DNA from 2 places in the Rhodoferax sp. ZS1R25 genome. Region 2 is predicted to be linked to the other one. Evidence: riboswitches for the same ligand, from Rfam matches in the RefSeq annotation. Region 2 holds a riboswitch; the other holds the start of a gene.
The links. Region 2 has a riboswitch for S-adenosylhomocysteine ahead of AC097R_RS00510 (homocysteine S-methyltransferase family protein). Riboswitches for the same ligand answer to the same signal wherever they lie in the genome.
Positions count from the first base shown of each region.

Region 1: linked by a shared signal. The riboswitch ahead of ahcY (adenosylhomocysteinase) and the one ahead of AC097R_RS00510 (homocysteine S-methyltransferase family protein) in region 2 are both predicted to bind S-adenosylhomocysteine.

Region 1 is NZ_JBWMAZ010000003.1:226,720-237,586, reverse strand. Features, by position in the region: gene AC097R_RS18995 (peptide chain release factor 3) at 1-716, opposite strand, end outside; gene AC097R_RS18990 (substrate-binding domain-containing protein) at 734-1,864, shown strand; S-adenosyl-L-homocysteine riboswitch at 1,911-2,018, shown strand; gene ahcY (adenosylhomocysteinase) at 2,095-3,612, shown strand; gene AC097R_RS18980 (TlyA family RNA methyltransferase) at 3,625-4,512, shown strand; gene metF (methylenetetrahydrofolate reductase [NAD(P)H]) at 4,556-5,410, shown strand; gene AC097R_RS18970 (23S rRNA (adenine(2030)-N(6))-methyltransferase RlmJ) at 5,441-6,331, opposite strand; gene AC097R_RS18965 (serine/threonine protein kinase) at 6,441-8,126, shown strand; gene rplM (50S ribosomal protein L13) at 8,303-8,773, shown strand; gene rpsI (30S ribosomal protein S9) at 8,770-9,162, shown strand; gene AC097R_RS18950 (DUF6776 family protein) at 9,251-9,979, shown strand; gene AC097R_RS18945 (bactofilin family protein) at 9,998-10,393, shown strand; gene erpA (iron-sulfur cluster insertion protein ErpA) at 10,455-10,820, shown strand; gene AC097R_RS18935 (anhydro-N-acetylmuramic acid kinase) at 10,841-10,867, opposite strand, start outside.
Region 2 is NZ_JBWMAZ010000001.1:109,776-120,642, forward strand. Features, by position in the region: gene AC097R_RS00495 (glycine zipper 2TM domain-containing protein) at 1-188, opposite strand, end outside; gene metH (methionine synthase) at 311-3,076, opposite strand; gene AC097R_RS00505 (Gfo/Idh/MocA family protein) at 3,106-4,104, opposite strand; gene AC097R_RS00510 (homocysteine S-methyltransferase family protein) at 4,106-5,182, opposite strand; S-adenosyl-L-homocysteine riboswitch at 5,207-5,294, opposite strand; gene AC097R_RS00515 (EAL domain-containing protein) at 5,341-7,602, opposite strand; gene recQ (DNA helicase RecQ) at 7,738-9,621, shown strand; gene AC097R_RS00525 (hypothetical protein) at 9,670-9,963, opposite strand; gene AC097R_RS00530 (AAA family ATPase) at 10,106-10,867, opposite strand, start outside.

The DNA.
Region 1 (10,867 bases), on a different contig from region 2:
AAGTCCCAGGCGGGGGAGGCGCCGGTGGCCAGCTCCATGCTTTCCATGGCGGTGGTCCACTCGTGGCCAAAGCGCTGGGCCAGCGAGGCGGAGTCGTTCAATGGCACGGCATCAAAGTCCTGCGGGCGGCGTTCGCTTCCGGATTCAAACACCGTCATGGCCTGCGTGCGCAGGTTGACGATGCCGCCAAACAGCTTGCCCTGGCCCACGGGCCAGGTCATGGGCACGCAGGGCATGCCCAACTCGCGTTCGATCTCGTCCAGGATGTCCAGCGGCTCACGTACTTCGCGGTCCATCTTGTTCACAAAGGTGATGATGGGTGTGTCGCGCTGGCGGCACACCTCGATCAGGCGGCGTGTCTGCGCTTCCACGCCGTTGGCCGCGTCAATCACCATGAGGGCCGAGTCCACCGCGGTCAACACACGGTAGGTGTCTTCCGAAAAGTCCTTGTGGCCGGGCGTGTCCAGCAGGTTGATCACGTGGTCGCGGTAGACCATCTGCATGACGCTTGATGCCACCGAGATGCCGCGCTGCTTTTCAATTTCCATCCAGTCGGACGTGGCGTGGCGGCTGGCCTTGCGCGCCTTCACCGAGCCGGCAATCTGGATCGCGCCCGAGAACAGCAGCAGCTTTTCGGTCAGCGTGGTCTTGCCGGCGTCAGGGTGGGAAATGATGGCAAAGGTGCGGCGGCGGCGGGTTTCGGGGGCGTAGGTCACAGGGGGTCCAAGGTCGGGTGTGGGCAGCGCACAGGGGCGGGCCACCAGAGAGAAGCTCGGTATTTTACAGAGGGCGCCCGCAGCCTGCTTGCCCTTACACTCGCGCTCCAACAGCGAAACGAGCGGAGCAGCGTGTGAGCATCAAGCAACTGGCCAGTGCACTGGGGTTATCCACCTCCACGGTCAGCCGCGCCTTGAATGGCTACACCGATGTGAACGAGCAGACCCGCGAGCGCGTGCAGGCCATGGCGGCCACCATGGGCTACCGGCCCGATGCGGGCGCGCGTCGCCTGGTGCGTGGCAAGACCGATGCGGTGGGCATTGTCTATTCCGCCGCGGTGGAAAACCTGGGCAACCCGCAGTTCCTGGACATGGCCGATGGCCTGGGCGAACGCCTGCAAAGCAAACAGCTGGACCTGCTGCTGGCCGTGGCCAAGAATGAAACCGACCTGACGTTTTACGAGCGCTTGTTCCTGGGCGGGCGGGTGGACGCGGTCGTGGTACCCAACACCCGTGTGCACGACCCGCGCGTGGACTATCTGCTGGAGAAGGGCTACCCCTTTGTGGGCTACGGCCGCACGCATGCATGTGACGCGTACTCCTGGGTGGACTTTGACAACGACATGGGCAGCCGCCTGGCCGTGGAGCATTTGTTGGCGTTGGGCCACACGCGCTTTGCCTATGTGCACGCGCCGCTAGAGTTGAACTTTGCCTTCCAGCGCCACCGCGGTTTCATGGCCGCGCTGAAGGCACGTAACCTGGATTGCCCGGCCCACCACCGCGTGGGCGATGTGCAAGACCGGCGCAGCGGGCTGCAGGCGGTGCAGGCCCTGCTGGCCATGCACCCGCGGCCCACGGCCGTGCTGGTGGACAACAACCTGGGCGGCGTGGGCATCATCCGCGGGCTGATGGATGCCGGTTTGCGTGTGGGGCAAGACATTTCGGTCGTGGTGCATGGCGACATTCCGCAGGACACGTTGCTCACCGGCATGCCGGTGACCACGGTCACCCAGCCCACACCCCACACCACGGGCGAGGCGCTGGCGGACATGGTCTTCCAGGTGCTGCATGCGCCTGAAGACGGCCCCTACCACCTGCTGCGCCAGCCCGGGCTGCAGCTGGGCACCACCACCGGCCCGGTGCGATAAACCCCAAACTGTTGCCGCGGTCCGTGGCAACAGGCTAAAATGCGCCACTTCCGAGGAGCGTTGCAGCTCGCCTGATGCCCCCAGCGGCGCGGCGAGTGAGGCTCGGAAAACACGGCGTGCCCTGCGCTGTGCCTCCCAACGGCGCTCACCCACTGGTTTGTGTGCGGTGAGTTTTGCCTCTTGAATCCCCGCCCGCCAGTGTTTATTCAAATGAACTTTTGGAGTGAACCATGAGCGCTGTGTTGAAATTTTCCAAGACCCCCAAGGCTGTCAAGGCCGCCGTTAAATCCGTCGCCCCCAAGGCTGTGAAGGCTCCCGTGGCCAAGACCGAAGACTTCAAAATTGCCGACATCAGCCTGGCCGCTTGGGGCCGCAAAGAGCTGACCATTGCTGAGACCGAAATGCCCGGCCTGATGTCCATCCGCGAAGAGTTCGCCAAGGCCCAACCGTTGAAGGGCGCGCGCATCACCGGCTCGCTGCACATGACAATCCAGACCGGCGTGCTGGTCGAAACCCTGCAAGCCCTGGGCGCTGACGTGCGCTGGGCCTCGTGCAACATTTTCTCCACCCAAGACCACGCTGCAGCCGCTCTGGTGGCCGCCGGTACCCCCGTGTTTGCCCACAAGGGCGAGTCGCTGGAAGAGTACTGGGACTTCACCCACCGCATCTTCGAATTTGGACCCAAGGGCTCCAAGACCGAAGGCCCCAACATGATTTTGGATGACGGCGGCGATGCCACCTTGCTGATGCACCTGGGCGCCCGCGCCGAGAAGGACCTCAAGGTGCTGGCCAAGCCCGGCAGTGAAGAAGAAATCTGTCTGTTCAACGCCATCAAGGCCAAGCTGAAGGTGGACCCCACCTGGTACAGCCGCCGCCTGAAGGCCATCATCGGCGTGACCGAAGAAACCACCACCGGCGTGATGCGCCTGGAAGAAATGTCCGCCAAGGGCACACTGGCCCTGCGCGCCATCAACGTGAACGACTCTGTGACCAAGAGCAAGTTCGACAACCTGTACGGTTGCCGCGAATCCTTGGTGGACGGCATCAAGCGCGCCACTGACGTGATGATCGCGGGCAAGGTGGCCGTGGTCGCTGGCTACGGTGACGTGGGCAAGGGCTCTGCCCAGGCCCTGCGCGCGCTGTCTGCCCAAGTGTGGGTGACCGAGATCGACCCCATCAACGCCCTGCAGGCCGCGATGGAAGGCTACAAGGTCGTGACCATGGAATACGCCGCCGACAAGGCCGACATTTTCGTGACCACCACCGGCAACAAGAACGTCATCACTTACAAGCACATGGAGGCCATGAAAGACCAGGCCATCGTGTCCAACATCGGTCACTTTGACAACGAAATCGACGTCGCTTCGCTGGAAAAGCTGAAGTGGGAAGAGATCAAGCCCCAGGTGGACCATGTGATCTTCCCGGCCAAGGGCAAGAAGCCTGCCAAACGCATCATCCTGCTGGCCAAGGGCCGCTTGGTGAACCTGGGTTGCGGCACCGGCCACCCCAGCTTCGTGATGTCGTCCAGCTTTGCGAACCAGACGATCGCCCAGATCGAGCTGTTCACCAAGCCCAAGGAATACAAGGCCGGCAAGGTCTATGTGTTGCCCAAGCACCTGGACGAAAAAGTGGCCCGTCTGCACCTGAAGAAGGTGGGCGCCATGCTGACCGAACTGACCGACGAGCAGGCTTCGTACATCGGCGTCTCCAAAGCCGGTCCGTACAAGAAAAACACCTACCGCTATTAAGCCAAGGACTCCATGCGTATAGACCAACTGCTGGTACAGCGCGGGCTGGCCAGCACCCGCTCACAGGCGCAACGCCTGATCGCCGATGGCGTGCAGTGGCAGAAGATGGAAGCGGGCGGCGAGGTCTGGAAACGCGTGGTCAAGAATGGCGATGACGTGCCCGAGGACGCCCCCATCGAGCTGCTGGACGACTCCGAGGCACGCTATGTGTCGCGGGGCGGTTTGAAGCTGGAGGCCGCCCTCAAGCACGTGGGCCTGTCGGTGACGGGGCTGCGTTGCCTGGACGTGGGGCAGAGCACTGGTGGTTTCACCGACTGCCTGCTGCAAGCCGGTGCGGCCGCGGTGGTGGGGGTGGATGTGGGCAGTGCCCAGCTGCACCCCAGCCTGCGCGAGGATGCGCGTGTCTTGTGCGTGGAGAGCGTCAACGCCCGGACCCTGTCTGCTGCAGATTTGATAGCTGCTTATGCAGACAGCACGGGGGCTGATGGCCAATTTGACGTAGAAGAAGATGGCGAAACCTTCGAGGGCTTTGACGGTTCCGATGACAGCCGCGAGGAGGCCGACCTGGCCGCTTTGCCGCCCGAATTCGCGCCACCGTTTGACCTCTTGGTGGCGGATCTGTCCTTCATCTCGCAAACCCTGGTGCTGCCGGCGGCGGTGCCGTTGCTGCGCGAGGGTGGCACTTTGTTAACCCTGGTGAAGCCGCAGTTTGAACTGCAGCCCGGCCAGGTAGGCAAGGGCGGCATCGTCAAAGACCCGGACATGTACGCCATCGTCGAACAGCGCCTGCGTGAGGCCTGTGCCGAACTGGACCTGACGGTCACCGCGTGGTTCGACTCGCCCATTGAGGGTGGCGACGGCAACCGCGAATTTTTCATTTGCGCCCGCAAAGCGGGCTGAACGCAGGCCCCGCGTGTACGGGGCGTGTGAGATGGAGATGCTGATGTTTACCAACGACCGAATTCCGCTGAGCCTGGAATTCTTCCCCCCCAAAACGCCCGAAGGCGCGGAAAAGCTGCGGGGCGTGCGCCAGCAGCTGTATGCGCTGCGCCCCGATTTTTGCTCGGTCACCTTTGGTGCGGGCGGTTCTACGCAAGAGGGCACCTTCGGTGCGGTGCGTGAGATCCTGGCCGAGGGCGTGAGCGCGGCTTCGCACTTCTCGTGCATCGGTGCGACCAAAAACACGGTGCGCGAGCAGTTGGCCATCCTCAAAGCCATGGGCGTGAAGCGCCTGGTGGCTTTGCGTGGCGACTTGCCCAGTGGCTACGGTGCGGGTGGCGAGTTCCACTACGCCAGCGACCTGGTGGCCTTTATCCGCACGGAGACCGGCGATGACTTCCACATTGAAGTAGCGGCCTACCCTGAGGTGCACCCCCAAGCCAAGTCGCCGGCCCACGACCTGCAGGCCTTTGCCGCCAAGGTCAAGGCCGGTGCCAACTCGGCCATCACCCAGTATTTCTACAACTCCGACGCCTACTTCCGCTTTGTGGAAGAGGTGGATGCGCTGGGGCTGGAGGTGCCCGTGGTGCCCGGCATCATGCCCATCACCAGCTCCACGCAGTTGATGCGTTTCTCGGATGCGTCTGGAGCCGAAATCCCGCGCTGGATTCGCCTGCGCCTGCAAAGCTATGGTGACGATGTGGCCTCGATCAAGGCCTTTGGGCTGGAAGTGGTGACGGATTTGTGCGAGCAGCTGCGCGCCGGTGGCGCCCCCGCGCTGCACTTCTACACCATGAACCAGAGCGCAGCGACGCTGGCGCTGTGCCAAAACCTGGGGCTGGTGCCCACAGTGCAATAAGGCGAAATCGCTTTACCTAGAGAAGCGGCGTTAGCCGCCCGACTCCAGTGTGGACGTGGCATTGGCGTCTTGTTTGAGCAATTCCACCATCTGCGGCAAGGCGTCTTTCAATGCAGCTTTGAGGGTGTGGGGCGGGTTGATGAGGAACATGCCACTGGCCGGCAGGCCCGGGCGCACCATTTCACCTTCGGCGTCCTGCAGCAGCTTGCTGGACTTCACGGTCAGCGTGGCGTGCAGCCAGGACTTGCCCGATTTGTTGGCCAGGGTCTTGAGCTTTTTGGGCAGGTCATGTGCCTCGGGGCGCGGAATGATGGGGTACCACACGGCGTAGGTGCCGGTGACAAAGCGCACCATGGCATCTGCCACCATGGCCGTAACGCGGGCGTAGTCGTTCTTGACTTCGTAGCTGGGGTCGCACAGCACCAGCGCTCGGCGCGAGGGCGGCGGCAAAAACTTCTTCAGTCCTTCAAACCCGTCTTCGCGCAGGATGGCCACTTGGCGCCCCGCTTCGAGCTGGGCAATGTTGGCCATCAGGGTCTTGGTGTCGGTGGGGTGCAGTTCGAACAGCTTGAGCTTGTCGCGGTCGCGCAGCAAGCTCTGGATGATGAAGGGCGAGCCGGGATAAACGCTCCAGTGGTTAGTGCTGTTGAAGCCAGCCACCATGTCCACGTAGTCTTGCAGCGCGGGGGCAAACGGCGTGGCGGGCTTGGCGGCGACCAGTTTCAAAAAGCCCTGCGCGGCTTCCTCGCTGGTTTTGGCGAAATCGCCATCCAACCGGTACAAGCCGGCTCCCGCATGGGTGTCGAACACGTTGAGGGCGGTATCTTTTTGCGTCATATGACGCAACACCGCCAGCAATACGGTGTGTTTGAGGACGTCGGCATGGTTGCCGGCGTGAAAGGCGTGGCGGTAACTGAACATCCCCTATGATACCCACGCAAGGCCAGCCGCCACAGGGCGGGACGTTGGAAGCGCGGCCTGAAAATAATATTGTGTGGAGCCTGGAGCTCCTTCCTACTGTTGCCACTGCATGAGTGATACCACCTCCCAGCCCAGCGAGCCCTCGGCTTTGTCCCTGGGCCACATGGACGCATTGCCGCCCGGCACGATGCTGGGCGAGTTCGAGCTGCAGGCGTTGCTGGGCGTGGGTGGCTTTGGCATGGTGTACCGCGGTTACGACCACTCACTGCACCGCCCCGTGGCCATCAAGGAGTACATGCCGTCCGCACTGGTAGGGCGTGGCACCGATTTGTTGGTGTCGGCCCGCTCTACCGCCGACGCCAAGCCTTTCCACGCTGGTTTGCAGTCCTTCATTGCAGAGGCCCGCTTGCTGGCGCGCTTTGACCATCCTTCGCTGGTCAAGGTGTACCGCTTTTGGGAAGCCAACAACACGGCCTATATGGCCATGCCACTGTATGAGGGCATCACCCTCAAGGAAGCCCGCCGCCGCATGAGCGGCCCGCCTTCGGAAGAATGGCTGCGCCAGGTGCTGTGGTCGGTGCTGGAGGCATTGCGCGTGCTGCACGACAACGACACCCTGCACCGCGACGTATCTCCGGACAACATCTTTTTGCAGAACCTGGGCCCCCCGGTGCTGCTGGACCTGGGCGCCGCGCGCCGCGCGCTGATGGATTCCAGCCAAAAGCACACCGCCATCCTGAAGGTGAATTACGCGCCCATCGAGCAGTATGCCGATGCGCATGACCTGCGCGAGGGGCCATGGACGGATTTGTACGCCCTAGCCGCTGTGGTGCATGGCTGCCTGTGCAACGAGCCGCCGCTGCCCGCCACCTTCCGGGTGGTGCGAGACCGTATGCCCGCTTTTGCCCAAGTCGCCAAGACCGCAGAAACGCATTTTGGCCAGCTGTATTCGCAGGCGTTTGTAGAGGCCGTGGCGCGCGCCCTCACCATTGAGCCGGCGGGACGCCCCCAGAGCGTAGATGCCTTTGCACAGGAAATGGCGCTGCAGGTGCCAGCCGATATGGCGCGGTTCGACTGGCGCCTGGGTTTGGGGCCATCCATCACGCTGGAGGAGCGCGGAGTGGCCTCGGTGCCGTTGACTACTGCCTTGCTCACCACCCAGCCTGCTCCCCAGGCACACACCCAGCCACTGACCGCCACGACCTCGCGGGCAACGGCCAAAACGGTGCAGGTGACGCCAAGGCGCAAGCACAAACCCGAGGTCGCAGCGGCCGTCACGCCACGCAAGACGGCCCCCTCGGGGTGGTGGATTGCGGCTGTCGTGGCGTTGGTCGTCGGGGTGCTGGCAGCTGTCTTCACGGTAGGCATAGGCCATAAACCGACGCCCCAGGCGGCCATTGCGGAGCCGGAAAAATCCGAGGCACCAATGGGCATAGTGCCTGTAACGGAAGTTCCTGTTCCGTCAGCATCGCCTAGCGTCGGAGCCTCCGCTCCCACGTCTCGCAATGCACCTGTTGCAGTGGCCAAGCCTGCTACAGCGCCAGTCGCCACAGCGGTGGCCGGTGACAAGCCGGTCGTGGCCAAGCCCAGCCGAGTGGAGCCCAAGCCCCCCGTTCCCTCGGCACCCCTGGTGGTCCAAGCGCCGCCGGTCGAGCTGTGTGCCGATGCCACGGTCCTCACCAAAACCATGTGTGTTTACCGGGAATGCCAAAAGCCTGAGCACGCGCATTTGCCGGCTTGCATTGCCGACCGCAAGCGCTGGGAAAACCAGAACAACAAGTCCGTGCTCCCCTGAAAAAGGGCATATTTGCCGATTGGCGGGGCTTTTTGTATAATCGAGGGCTTCGCAGCGCTTTTGTGGCTCCGCGGCGAAGGCTTTTTACAAAGTACCCCCACCTAAGAGATTCCCATCAGAGGAACGCCGACCGTGGAAAAGAGCTCGCCAAACCAACTCCTTTTTAGGAAATTCTCATGTCTACTTTCAGCGCAAAACCCGCTGAGGTCGTGCACGAGTGGTTTGTGATTGACGCGACCGACAAGGTCCTCGGACGAGTAGCCAGCGAAGTTGCTCTCCGTTTGCGCGGCAAACACAAGGCCATTTACACGCCTCACGTCGATACCGGTGACTTCATCGTCATCATCAACGCAGCCCAGCTGCGCGTCACAGGGGCTAAAACCCTGGACAAGGTGTACTACCGTCACTCGGGTTACCCCGGCGGTATCACAGCCACCAACTTCCGCGACATGCAAGCCAAGCACCCCGGGCGCGCTTTGGAAAAAGCCGTCAAGGGTATGTTGCCCAAGGGTCCCCTGGGTTACGCCATGATCAAGAAGCTCAAGGTCTACGGTGGTGCTGAGCATCCCCATACCGCCCAGCAGCCCAAGGTTCTGGACATCGCTGGTATTTCTGCCAACGCAGTGAAGAGAGAGGCCGCCCAATGATTGGTGAATGGAACAATGGCACCGGCCGTCGCAAATCCAGCGTCGCCCGCGTGTTTCTGAAAAAAGGCTCTGGCCAAATCGTGGTGAACGGTAAGGCGATCGAAAAATTCTTCGGTCGTGCAACGTCCATCATGATCTGCAAGCAGCCCCTGCTGTTGACCAACCACGCTGAAACGTTTGACATCATGGTCAACGTCGCTGGCGGCGGTGAGTCCGGCCAGGCTGGTGCAACCCGCCACGGTATTACCCGCGCTTTGATCGATTACGACGCCACACTCAAGCCCGTCTTGAGCCAAGCTGGCTTCGTGACACGCGATGCGCGTGAAGTCGAACGTAAGAAGGTCGGCTTCCACGGCGCTCGCCGTCGCAAGCAGTTCTCCAAGCGTTAATCGCCGCAACATTGCGTTGCAAAGCAACAGCCGCCAGAGTGCAAATTCTGGCGGCTGTTGTCTTTTGGGCTGCTAGACTTCGCCCTCCATGAGATTCCGCCTCCTTCGCCGCCGCCTCACCATCAGTGCGCCACGCATGGCGGTACGCAGCGCATTGCCTTGGCCGTTTCGCTGGGCCATGCTGGCCATCGTGCTCGGTTTTTGCTCGGCCATCGGCCTGTGGGCATTTGAGTTTGGCAAAGACATTGCAGGGTTGGACAAAGGCTCCAAGGAAGAGCTGATGCAGCTGCGCACCGATGTCGCTACCCTGCGCGCCGAGTTGGCGGATGTTAAGACGGAGCGTGACCAGGCCCAGTCCATTGCCAACACTGCCGATACCCTGGTAACGACTGAGAAGGCTTCGCACGAAAAACTGCTAGCGCAGGTCAAGCAGCTGGAAGCAGAAAACCGGGGCTTGCGTGACGATTTGGGCTTCTTTGAAAAGCTGATTCCCGCGGGTGCTGTCGAAGGTTTGGCGATTCGCGGCCTGCAGGCGGAGCTCAGCGCGCCCGGAACGTTAAAATGGCAAGCGCTGGTCATGCAGCCGGGCCGCAATACGCAAGAGTTCACAGGTCGTTTGGAGTTAACTTTTGCGGGAACGGTGAATGGCAAACCCTGGTTCGCAACCTTGCCGGATGGGGCTATCCCCATCAAGATCAAGCAGTACGGACGTATGGAGGGCGAGTTGGCGCTTCCTCCTCAGGTGATTGTCAAAAGTGTGTCAGCGCGGGTTCTTGAAGGTTCTACGGTCAAGGCGACCCAGACCCTCAAGCTGTAGTGTTTACAGAGGTTCACCATGTTCAATAAGAAAAAGCAGCCCCCCATCAAGAGCCTGATTGCCGAGGGCACACAAATCGACGGCAATATGGCCTTTTCGGACGGCCTGCGGGTCGATGGCGTTATCGTGGGCAATGTGATGGCCAGTGATACCGTGGCCAGCATTCTGGTGATTTCCGATTCGGCCAGCGTGACGGGTGAAATCACCGCCGACCACATCATCATCAATGGCACGGTGAAGGGGCCAATTCATGCCCGCCACATGCTGGAGCTGCAGCCCAAAGCGCGCATCGAAGGGGATGTGGAATATGCCGCCCTGGAAATGCACCAAGGCGCCCTGATTGCGGGCCAGTTGCGCCCCCTGCTGGGCGCAGAAGAAAAGCCCACACTGAAACTAGCGGCAAATAACCAGTAAAAGAATTCCCGAGCGAATTCCTGTACTATTTGCAGCATCCTGATACCGACCGGAGTCCCCCATGAGCGCAGTTGCCGAAAACATCCAGACCGAAATGCCTTCCCCCATCCTGTTTACCGACAGCGCGGCGGCCAAGGTTGCGGACTTGATCGCCGAAGAGGGCAATCCTGACCTGAAGTTGCGTGTATTCGTGCAAGGCGGCGGCTGCTCTGGTTTCCAGTATGGCTTCACGTTTGATGAAATTACCAACGAAGACGACACCACCATGACCAAAAATGGCGTGTCCCTGCTGATCGACGCCATGAGCTACCAGTACCTGATGGGCGCAGAGATCGACTACAAGGAAGATCTGCAGGGTGCGCAGTTCGTGATCAAAAACCCCAACGCCACGTCTACCTGCGGCTGCGGTTCGTCTTTCTCGACCTGATGTCTGGCAAGCCCTGCGGTTTACGCAGGGTAAATTGCACCGAGTAT
Region 2 (10,867 bases):
AACACCGACGCGACGGTGGCCACGGGTGTCAGCGGCGTGGTCGGAGCGACCTCTTCGGCGCTCTGGCGATTCACCTGCACAAGGGCGGCGCCCAAAGCCAATGTGGTCGCGCCGAGGGCCGCAATGATGGCCCACAGCATCCGGTGGGCGGCGGGTTGCGGCACGCCGGGAATGGTGACGGTACTCATGGTTTTCCTCCAGCAAAAGGGGCTTGTTGCCTGTTAAGCCAAAGGTACACACCGCGACCGGCTGCGGCGTGTCTGATTTGTAACATCGGGTAAAGCCAGCGTCTTGGGCCGGCACCAACTGCTTACAAATTAGGCGCCAGCAGGCGCTGCAGCTCGGCCTGGTTCAGGTTGCGGCGCTGGGCCAGGTCCTGCACTTGGTCGTCGCTGATCTTGCCCACGTTGAAGTACGTGGCGTCCGGGTGGCCAATGTAGAAGCCGCTGACGCTGGCCGCCGGTGTCATGGCCAGGCTTTCGGTCACCGCCATGCCGATCTCCTCGCACTGCAGCAGGTCGAACATGTCTTTCTTGACACTATGGTCAGGGCAGGCCGGGTAGCCCGGTGCGGGGCGGATGCCCTTGTACTTCTCGGCAATCAGGTCCTCGTTGCTCAGTGCCTCGTCGGCCGCGTAGCCCCACAGGTCGGTGCGCACGCGGTGGTGGAGGGCCTCGGCAAAGGCTTCGGCCAATCGGTCGGCAATCGACTTGAGCATGATGGCCGAGTAGTCATCCAGGTCGTCCAGGAAGTATTTTTCCTTCTTGTCCACGCCAATGCCCGCGGTTACCGCGAACAGACCCGCGTAGTCGGCCTTCACCCCCTTGGGTGCCACAAAGTCGGCCAGGCAGCGGCTGGGGCGCATCACGCCGTCAATCTCCTGCTTCTCGGTCTGCTGGCGCAGGCCGTACCAGGTCATGGCGACCTCAGAGCGAGTCTCATCCGTATAGAACTCGATGTCGTCGTCGTTCACCGTGTTGGCCGGGTACAGGGCCACCACGGCATTGGCCGTCAGCCAACGGCCTTCGATCAGGCGCTTGAGCATGCGCTGGCCGTCGGCGTAGACGCGCACGGCCTCGGTGCCCACCACCTCGTCCTTCAGGATGGCCGGGAAGGGGCCTGCCAGATCCCAGGTCTGGAAGAAGGGGCCCCAGTCGATGTACTTGGCCAACTCGCCCAGGTCAAAGTTCTTGAAAACGCGGCGGCCAATGAACTTCGGCACCGTGGGCTGGTGGGCTGCCCAGTCGATCGGCGTCTTGTTGGCACGTGCCTTGGCCAGCGGCCACATGGGCGTCTGCTTCTTGTTGGCGTGCTGGTGGCGCACCTTGTCGTAATCGGAATTGAGTTCGTCGATGTACTTGGTGGCGCTCTCGCTCAACAGGCTTTGCGCCACGCTCACGCTGCGCGAGGCGTCGGGCACATAGACCACGGGGCCTTCGTAGTGCGGCGAAATCTTCACGGCCGTGTGCACGCGGCTGGTGGTAGCGCCGCCAATGAGCAGCGGGATTTTCTTGATGCGGAAGTAGTCGTCCTTCTGCATCTCGCCAGCCACGTACTGCATCTCTTCCAGGCTGGGCGTGATCAGGCCAGACAGGCCAATGATGTCCGCGCCTTCGATCTTGGCGCGCGCCAGAATCTCGTGGCAGGGCACCATCACGCCCATGTTGACCACGTCAAAGTTGTTGCACTGCAGAACCACGGTGACGATGTTCTTGCCAATGTCGTGCACATCGCCTTTGACCGTGGCAATCACGATCTTGCCCTTGGCCTTGGCTTCGCCACCGGCCTCCACCATCGCCAGCTTTTCTGCTTCGATGTAGGGCAACAAGTGCGCCACGGCGCTCTTCATCACGCGTGCGCTTTTCACCACCTGGGGCAGAAACATCTTGCCTTGACCAAACAGGTCGCCCACGACGTTCATGCCGTCCATGAGTGGGCCTTCAATCACGTGCAGCGGGCGGCCGCCCTTGGCCAGCACGTCCTGGTAGGCCTCTTCGGTGTCCACGGTAATGAAATCGGTGATGCCGTGGACCAGCGCGTGGCTCAGGCGCTGGCCCACCGACGCAGGCGCCTCCGGCGTGCCTCGCCATTCCAGCTTCTTGCTTTCGTCCTTGGCGCCGCTCTTGGCGGTCTCGGCAATCTCCACCAGGCGCTCACCCGAGTCGGGGCGGCGGTTCAGCACCACGTCTTCCACGCGCTCGCGCAGTGCGGGCTCCAGGTCGTCGTACACGCCCACCATGCCAGCGTTGACGATGCCCATGTCCATGCCCGCCTGGATGGCGTGGTACAGGAACACGGTGTGGATGGCCTCACGCACCGGATCGTTACCGCGGAAGCTGAACGACACGTTGCTCACCCCGCCCGATACCTTGGCGCCGGGCAGGTTCTGCTTGATCCATCGCGTGGCATTGATGAAGTCCACCGCGTAGTTGTTGTGCTCTTCGATGCCGGTGGCGATGGCGAAGATGTTCGGGTCGAAGATGATGTCTTCGGGCGGAAAGTCCACCTCGTCCACCAGGATGCGGTAGGCGCGTTCGCAAATCTCCACCTTGCGCTCGTAGGTGTCGGCTTGGCCCTTTTCATCAAACGCCATGACCACGGCGGCCGCGCCATAGCGGCGCAGCAGTTTGGCCTGGTGCTTGAAGGCGTCCACGCCCTCTTTCATGCTGATGGAGTTCACCACCGCCTTGCCTTGCACGCAGCGCAACCCGGCCTCAATGACGCTCCACTTGGAGCTGTCGATCATGATGGGCACGCGGGAAATATCGGGCTCGGAGGCGATCAGGTTCAGGAAGCGCACCATGGCGGCCTGGCTGTCCAGCATGGCCTCGTCCATGTTGATGTCGATGATCTGGGCGCCGTTTTCCACCTGCTGGCGCGCCACAGCCAGGGCTTCCTCGAATTGACCATTCAGGATCATGCGGGCAAAGGCCTTGGAACCGGTGACGTTGGTGCGCTCGCCGATGTTGACGAAGAGCGAACTCGCATCGACCCGGATGGGCTCCAGACCGGAGAGCATCATGGGCGCTACATTTTTCATAGCTTCTTGCGCAGTGTTGGCGGGGGCTTGGGGCATAAAAGACCTGTAATTGTGAGTGTGGCGGCCTAGACCGCTTCCCAGCGGCCACTGCGCTGCGAGGCAAACAGTGCGTCGATGATGCGCATGTTCTGGATGGCGTCTTCCACGCCGTAATGCAGGGGCTGCTCGCCGCGGATGGCCAGCGAGAACGCATCGCCTTCCAGGCTGTACTGGTCGCAGGCGGCAAGGGTCTCCGTCACCGCACCGGCACCGCCCAGCTGTTTGCCGCCGTCGACGAATATGCGCGTTTCTTGGCCCTGGGGCGCGTTGAACGGAATCTCGATCTCCACGCGCTGCTCGGTCCCCATGACGTGTACGCGCTGGTAGGGCGCGGACTGGGTGGACACCGTGAAGTCCAGGTGCCGGCCACCGCCAAAATCCAACAACGCGCTGAAAGTCCGGTCCACGCCAAAGTCGGGGTCCATGTCGGCCAGCGCCATCACGCGCACCGGCTCGGCGCCAAACAAAAAGCGCCCCGCCACGATGGGGTAGCAGCCAATGTCAAACAGCGCCCCCCCACCCGTGCCGGGTTGGTTGCGGATGTTGTCGGCATTGCGGTTGAAGTACGAGAACCACACCTGCACAGTGCGCACCTCGCCCAGGGCGCCGCTCTGCACCAGCTCGCGCGTGCGCAGCCATTGCGGGTGAAAGCGCACCATGAAGGCTTCCATGATGTGCACCTTGCCCGCCACTTCGCGCAGCTGCGCCGCTTCGTTCGCGTTCAGCGCAATCGGCTTCTCGCACAGCACATGCTTGCCGGCGCGCGCCGCAGCCAGCGTCATGGGCACATGCAGGTCATTGGGCAAGGGGTTGTAGATCGCCTCGATGGCCGGGTCGGCCAGCAACTCTTCGTACGAACCATAGGCCTTGGGAATACCCAATTTGTCCGCCGCAGCCTGCGCGCTAGGCAGGCTGCGCGAGGCAATCGCCTGCACATCGCACCACTGGCTGCGCATGAGCGCTGGCGTGACCTTCTCCATGCCGATCTTGGCGGTGCTCAACACGCCCCAGGTGACTTTTTTCATCTCAGGCTGCCTCTTTGTAGAAGAAATTGCGCTGCACACTGCGTGCAGCAATGGGGTTCACCGCATGGGCGATGGCGCCAATGTGATCGGGCGTGGTGCCGCAGCAGCCACCCACGATGTTGACCAAGCCCTCTTCCGCAAACTCGCGCACCAGGCGGCTGGTCACGTCGGGGGTCTCGTCAAAGCCGGTGTCGCTCATGGGGTTGGGCAGGCCCGCGTTGGGGTAGCAGCTGATGAAGGTGTCGGGCGCGACCTTGTTCAGCTCCTGGATATAGGGACGCATCAGCGCCGCACCGAGTGCGCAGTTCAGGCCAATGGCCAGCGGCTGCGCGTGGCGCACGCTATGCCAGAAAGCGGTCACCGTCTGACCACTCAAGATGCGGCCCGACGCGTCGGTCACCGTGCCGCTGATGATGATGGGCAGGCGCTGGCCGCTGGCTTCGAAGTACTCGTCCACGGCAAACAGCGCGGCCTTGGCGTTCAGCGTGTCGAAAATGGTTTCCACCAGAATCACATCGCTGCCGCCCTCCACCAGCGCCTTGGTCTGGTCGTAGTAGGCGGCGCGCAATTCTTCAAACGTCACGTTGCGCGCGCCGGGGTCGTTCACGTCGGGGCTGATGCTGGCGGTCTTGGGCGTGGGGCCCAGGGCGCCGGCCACGAAGCGGGGCTTGTCGGGGGTGCTGTATTTGTCACAGGCGGCGCGGGCCAGCTTGGCGGACACCAGGTTCATCTCGATGGCCAGATCGGCCATGTCGTAGTCGGCCTGGGCCACGGTGGTGGCTCCGAAAGTATTGGTCTCAATCAGGTCGGCACCCGCGGCCAGGTAGCGCTCGTGGATGTCGCTGATCACGTCAGGCCGGGTCAGGCTCAGCAACTCGTTGTTGCCTTTGACGTCTTTGTGGAAGTCCTTGAAGCGGTCGCCCTGGCTGCCGGGGCCGGAGTAGCCCTCGCCACGGTACTGCGCCTCGCCCAGCTTGAAGCGCTGGATCATGGTGCCCATGGCGCCGTCCAAAATGGCGATGCGCTTCTCCAGAATGCCTGGCAGGGCTTGTGCGCGGGTGTAGGTGATGGGCTTCATGGTGCGGCTCACTGTGTGGTTTTAAACAAGTGAGCGCAGTTGGGAGTCCCAAGCCTGACCGGTGGCCTGCCTGTATTGAAGGCAGGCGCCAGCTGCAGCGCCCCTTGGGATTTGATTATTTTAATTCACAACGCAGCGGCCGTGAAGGCCAAATGGTCTTAGGCCTGGCCCAGGTGCAGCGCCAGCAAGGCGTCCAGCGGCATGGGGTGCCCCACCGCATACCCCTGGGCGTAGTGCACGCCAAAGCCACGCAGCAGTTCCAGAATGGCCGGGCTCTCGACAAACTCGGCCACGGTTTTCTTGCCCATGAGGCAGCCAATCTCGTGAATAGACTTCACCATGGCCAGGCTAATGGCGTCGGTGGCAATGTCGCGCACAAACTGGCCGTCGATCTTGAGCTCGTCCACGGGCAGGTTGCGCAAATAGGCGAAGGACGACAGGCCGCTGCCAAAGTCGTCCAGCGAGAGCCTGCAGCCCAGTTGGCGCAGGGTGTCAATGAAATGCTTGGCGGTGTGCAGGTTGCTGATGGCTGCGGTCTCGGTGATCTCAAAGCACAGCTTGCGGCATGGCAAGGGCGTGTGGGCCAGCGTGTCCAGCACAAAGGCCATGAACACCTCGTCCCCCAGCGACTGGCCCGACAGGTTGATCGAGCACTGGTCGATATGGTCCTGGTGCGCCACCATCCACTGCAGCGCATGCGTCACCACCCAGCGGTCTACGCGCGCGGCCAGGTGGTAGCGCTCCACCGCGGGCATGAACTGGCCCGGGAGCACCAGCGCACCCGCCTCGTCCCGCATACGCAGCAAAAATTCGCAGTGCAGCCCTACGGCCGGGCCGGGGTTCACCGGCACGATGGGCTGGCCATACAGCACAAAGCGGTCTTCTTGCAGCGCATGCTCGATGCGGCTCACCCACTCCATCACGCCATAGCGCTGCGCCAACGCCGGGTCATCACTCGCATACACATGGATGCGGCCACGGCCCGAATCCTTGGCGACGTAGCAGGCGCTGTCGGCGGCCTGCAAGAGCGCGCCCACGCTTTCACTCTGCGCGTCCAGCATCACCATGCCCACGCTCACGCCTACGCCAAAACTCTGGTCGCGCCACACAAAGCGGTAGGCCGCCAGGCTCAGCTGCAGGCGCTCGGCCACGCGCAGGGCCTGGGCCACGGTCTGGTGGGTCAGGATGATGCCGAACTCGTCGCCACCGATGCGGCACAGGTGGTCTTCTTCGCGCAACACCTCGGAAAACAGCTGGGCCACCTGGCGTAACAGCTCGTCGCCCGCGGTGTGGCCGCAGGTATCGTTGACCACCTTGAATTCGTCCAGATCCAGGTAGCAGACCACGTGGCGCTGGTCCTGGTCGCGCGTGCGGTCAAAACACTCGGCCAGCGCCTGCTCAAAGGCGCGGCGGTTACCCAGGCCGGTCAGTTCGTCGTGCGTGGCCTGAAAGGCCATCTCCTGGTTCAGGCGGCGCTGCTCCGTCACATCGCGAAACACCAGCACCGCGCCCTGTACCTCACCGTCCGCATCCCGGATGGGCGACACCGCCGCCTCCACCAGCAGGCTGCCCTCCAGACGGTGCGCCAGGCTGAGCTGCGGGTAGCGGTGGGTTTCCGCCGCCGCAATCGCCTCGGCCACCAGGTCGATGCCGGCGACACCCCCTCCCATGTCGCCCAGGCGAAACACAGTCTGGTAGGGGCGCCCCACGGCGCCAGCCAGCGTCCAGCCGGTGAGCGCTTCGGCCACCGGGTTGATATAGAGCAGCTCGCCGTCGGCGTTGGTGGTGATCACCGCGTCGCTGATGGAGTGCAGGGTGACCTGCAGGCGTTCTTTCTCTTGGTACAGCGCGTCTTCGGCAAATTTGCGTGCCTGCATGAAGCGCACCCGGTCCAGTGCCACGGCCACATGGCTGGCCAGCGCCTGCATAAAGTCGAGCTGCCAATCGACCGGGGGGCGCACGCCCTCCACATCACCAAAAGTGCCGATGCCAATCACGCCCAAACGCTCATCGGCCAGCAGCAAGGGAACGTTGATGATGGTGCGATTGAGCAGCTGGGCCACCACCTCTTTGTTGGTGCGCAGGTCTGTGCGGGCATCCTCCACCACCACCACGTGGTCGGCCGCCATGATTTCTTCCAGCATGCGGTCGCCCGCAATGGGGATGTCCATGGTCTGCGCCTTGGTATGCAGTTGCCGGTAGTCCGCATCGGAAGTGACCTGACTGATGACGGACACAAATCCGGGCCGGTCGCCCATCAGGGCCAGCCACGCGTGGGCATAGCCCAACACATCCTCCACCACAGGTGCCACGGCGGCCAAAATGTCCGGCAGGGTCCAGGCGCGCTCCAGCCGTTTGCACAACTGCAACAAGGCCTTGGTTTGCGACTGCGTGTCGAGCACGATGGGCGGGGCAATCATGGGTTCAAGTGTAGCGACAGGCTTGCCCGACAATAGGGGAATCACCCTTAGCCCGACGCCACACGCTGGCGACCACCGGGTTTTGAATGTTTTAGTGCCCTAGCCCCCGTAACCACTGCGCCGCGAGCTCCCATTTTGATAGCAGACACTTCCACCTCCAGCACCACTCTGGACGCTTGCAGCGACATTCTGCGCACCGTGTTCGGCTACGACGCCTTCCGTGGCCCGCAGCAGGCCATCGTGGAACACGTGGCAGATGGCGGCGATGCGCTGGTGCTCATGCCCACGGGCGGCGGCAAAAGCCTGTGCTACCAAGTTCCCGCCATCGTCCGCCAACAAGCAGGGCTGGGCGCCACGTTGGTAATTTCGCCGCTGATCGCGCTGATGCACGACCAGGTGGGTGCGCTGCACGAGGCGGGTGTCAGCGCCGCCTTCCTGAACTCCACCCTCAGCGGCGACGAGGCCTACCAGATCGAGCAGCAACTGCTGCGCGGCGAGATCACCCTGCTTTATGCCGCGCCAGAGCGGGTCAACAATGCGCGCTTTCTGGCGCTGCTGGATTCGCTATTCGAGCGCGGCAAGCTGAGCCTGTTTGCCATCGACGAAGCACATTGCGTAAGCCAGTGGGGCCACGACTTCCGGCCCGATTACCGCAACCTCACGGTGCTGCACGAGCGCTACCCCGGTATTCCCCGCATTGCGCTGACCGCCACGGCCGACGACCTGACGCGCGCCGACATTCTGGAGCGCCTGCAGCTGGAAGACGCGCGCGCCTTCGTCAGCAGCTTTGACCGCCCCAATATCCGCTACACCATCGTCGAGAAGAAAGATTCCACGCTGCAGCTGCTGCGCTTTATCGAGCGCGAGCATGAGGGCGAGGCCGGCATCGTCTACTGCCAGAGCCGCAAAAAGGTGGAAGACATGGCCCAAACGCTGGTGGACGCGGGCATCAAGGCCCTGCCCTACCACGCCGGTCTGGACGCAAAAGTGCGCCAGACCCACCAGGACCGGTTTTTGCGCGAGGAAGGCATCGTCATGGTGGCCACCATCGCGTTTGGCATGGGCATCGACAAACCCGACGTGCGCTTTGTGGCCCACCGCGACATGCCCAAGAACATCGAGGGCTACTACCAGGAGACCGGCCGCGCCGGGCGCGACGGCCTAGCCGCCGACGCCTGGATGGCCTATGGCCTGCAAGACGTGGTGAACCAGCGCCGCATGATTGACGAAAGCCCGGCCAGCGAAGAATTCAAACAGGTGATGCGCGGCAAGCTCGACGCCCTGCTCGGCCTGGCCGAAGCAACCGACTGCCGCCGCGTGCGCCTTTTGGGCTACTTTGGCGAAGCCAGCCAGCCTTGCGGCAATTGCGACAACTGCCTGAACCCGCCTGCCGTGTGGGACGGCACCGATGCCGCACGCAAGCTGCTGTCCACCATCTACCGCATCCAGCAAATGAGTGCGGTGAGCTTTGGCGCGGGGCATTTGATGGACATCGTGCGTGGCAAAACGACGGAAAAAGTGACCCAGTACGGCCACGCCAACCTGAGCACCTTTGGTGTGGGCGCAGATTTTTCGGAACTTCAGCTGCGTGGCGTGCTGCGCCAGCTGATTGCCATGGGCGCCGTGGCCGTGGATGCCCAGGCGTTTAACACCCTGCAGCTCACCGCCGAATCCCGTGCGGTGCTCAAAGGCGAGGTGCCGGTGATGTTGCGGGAATCGGTGTCGGCCCCGGCCGACCGCAAGAGCCGGCGCAACCCGCGCCTGGGTGCGGTGGTCAAGGCGCCCATCAACCTGGACAGCGAAGGTCTGCTGCGCTACTCGGCCCTGAAGGCCTGGCGGGCCGAGGTGGCCAAGGAGCACAACCTGCCCGCCTATGTGATTTTTCACGATGCTACGCTGGCGGCCATTGCGCAGCGGGCACCCCAGAGCCTGGATGACTTGCAGGGCATCAGCGGCATAGGCGCCAAAAAGCTGGAAGCCTATGCCAGCGATGTGCTGCGGGTGGTGGCGCTGGAATAAAGAGGCCAGCACCGGGGCATGAGCCCAGGGCCGGCCCAGCGCAAGGGCTTAGTGGCGGCGGAAACCGCTCTCGTACGCCATGGCGGCGCCGGACATGGTGTTTTCCAGGCGCTCGATTGCTCGCATGTGGCGGGCCGAGCAGCTGGCGTCAGCCGCTTTGGCACGGTGGTGCTGCATCAGAGCCTGAAACTTGGTGCGGCAGGCTTCGAGCGCGCCGGCGAAGTTCAGAGCAATGTACGCCGAGTGGTCCGCGTGGGTTTGGCGGTATTCGCCAGACCAGTAGTCAAACAGCTGCCACTTGTAAGTACCTTTTTCAGGTACCTGAATCGTATCTCTGTGCATATATACAGTGCAAAGGTAGAGAAATAAGTACTGGCCACCAGTCAATGTTCCAACGAACTGGGGAAATTCAGTACCCGCCTGTGCCTATTACGCACGAGCGTATCGGCTGGTTGACAGGTGGAACAAAAAAATTACAGAGGAGTTACGGCAAGAAGCCCATGCCCCGGTGCTCTCGCACCTCGGGCTTGATGCGGTGCTCGGCCTCCAGCTGCTCCAGGAACTCTTCCGGGCTCAGATTGGCGTCCAGAATCATGGCCTGGCGCTTGACCGCCGCAAAGTCCCCCAGGCACAGCTGGTCCAGCCCGGCCAGGCGACTGGCCAGGGCCGGCGTCAGGCGTTGGGCATCCCCCGCGCAGGCTTCCGTTACAAACACGGTGACCCGCTGCGCCGCAGACAGGGGCTTGAACTGGATCTTGAAGGTGAAGCGCCGCAGCGCGGCCTGGTCAATCCGGTCCATGAGGTTGGTGGTGCAGACAAAAATGCCCCGAAACCGCTCCATCCCCTGCAGCATTTCATTCACCTCGGTCACCTCGTAGCTGCGCTGGGCGCCGCGCCGGTCCTGCAGAAAACTGTCGGCCTCGTCCAGCAGCAAGATCGCGCCCTCAGACTCCGCCTCGCGGAACATGGCGGCCATGTTGTGCTCGGTTTCCCCGATGTACTTGCTCATCAGGTCGCTGGCCTGACGCATCAGGAGCGGCTTGTTCAGCGCCTGGGCCAGGTGCTCCGCCAGCGCCGTCTTGCCCGTGCCAGGCGGTCCGTAGAAACACAGCGTGCCATGGCCCCGGGTGTGCAGGGCCTGGACAATGCGCGGCACCTCGAAGCGCGATTCCACGTGGAGGTGGCTTAGCTGGTACTGGCTTAGAGCGGTGGGCACAGCCGCCACCGCGGCCGGGTTGCCCAGCGC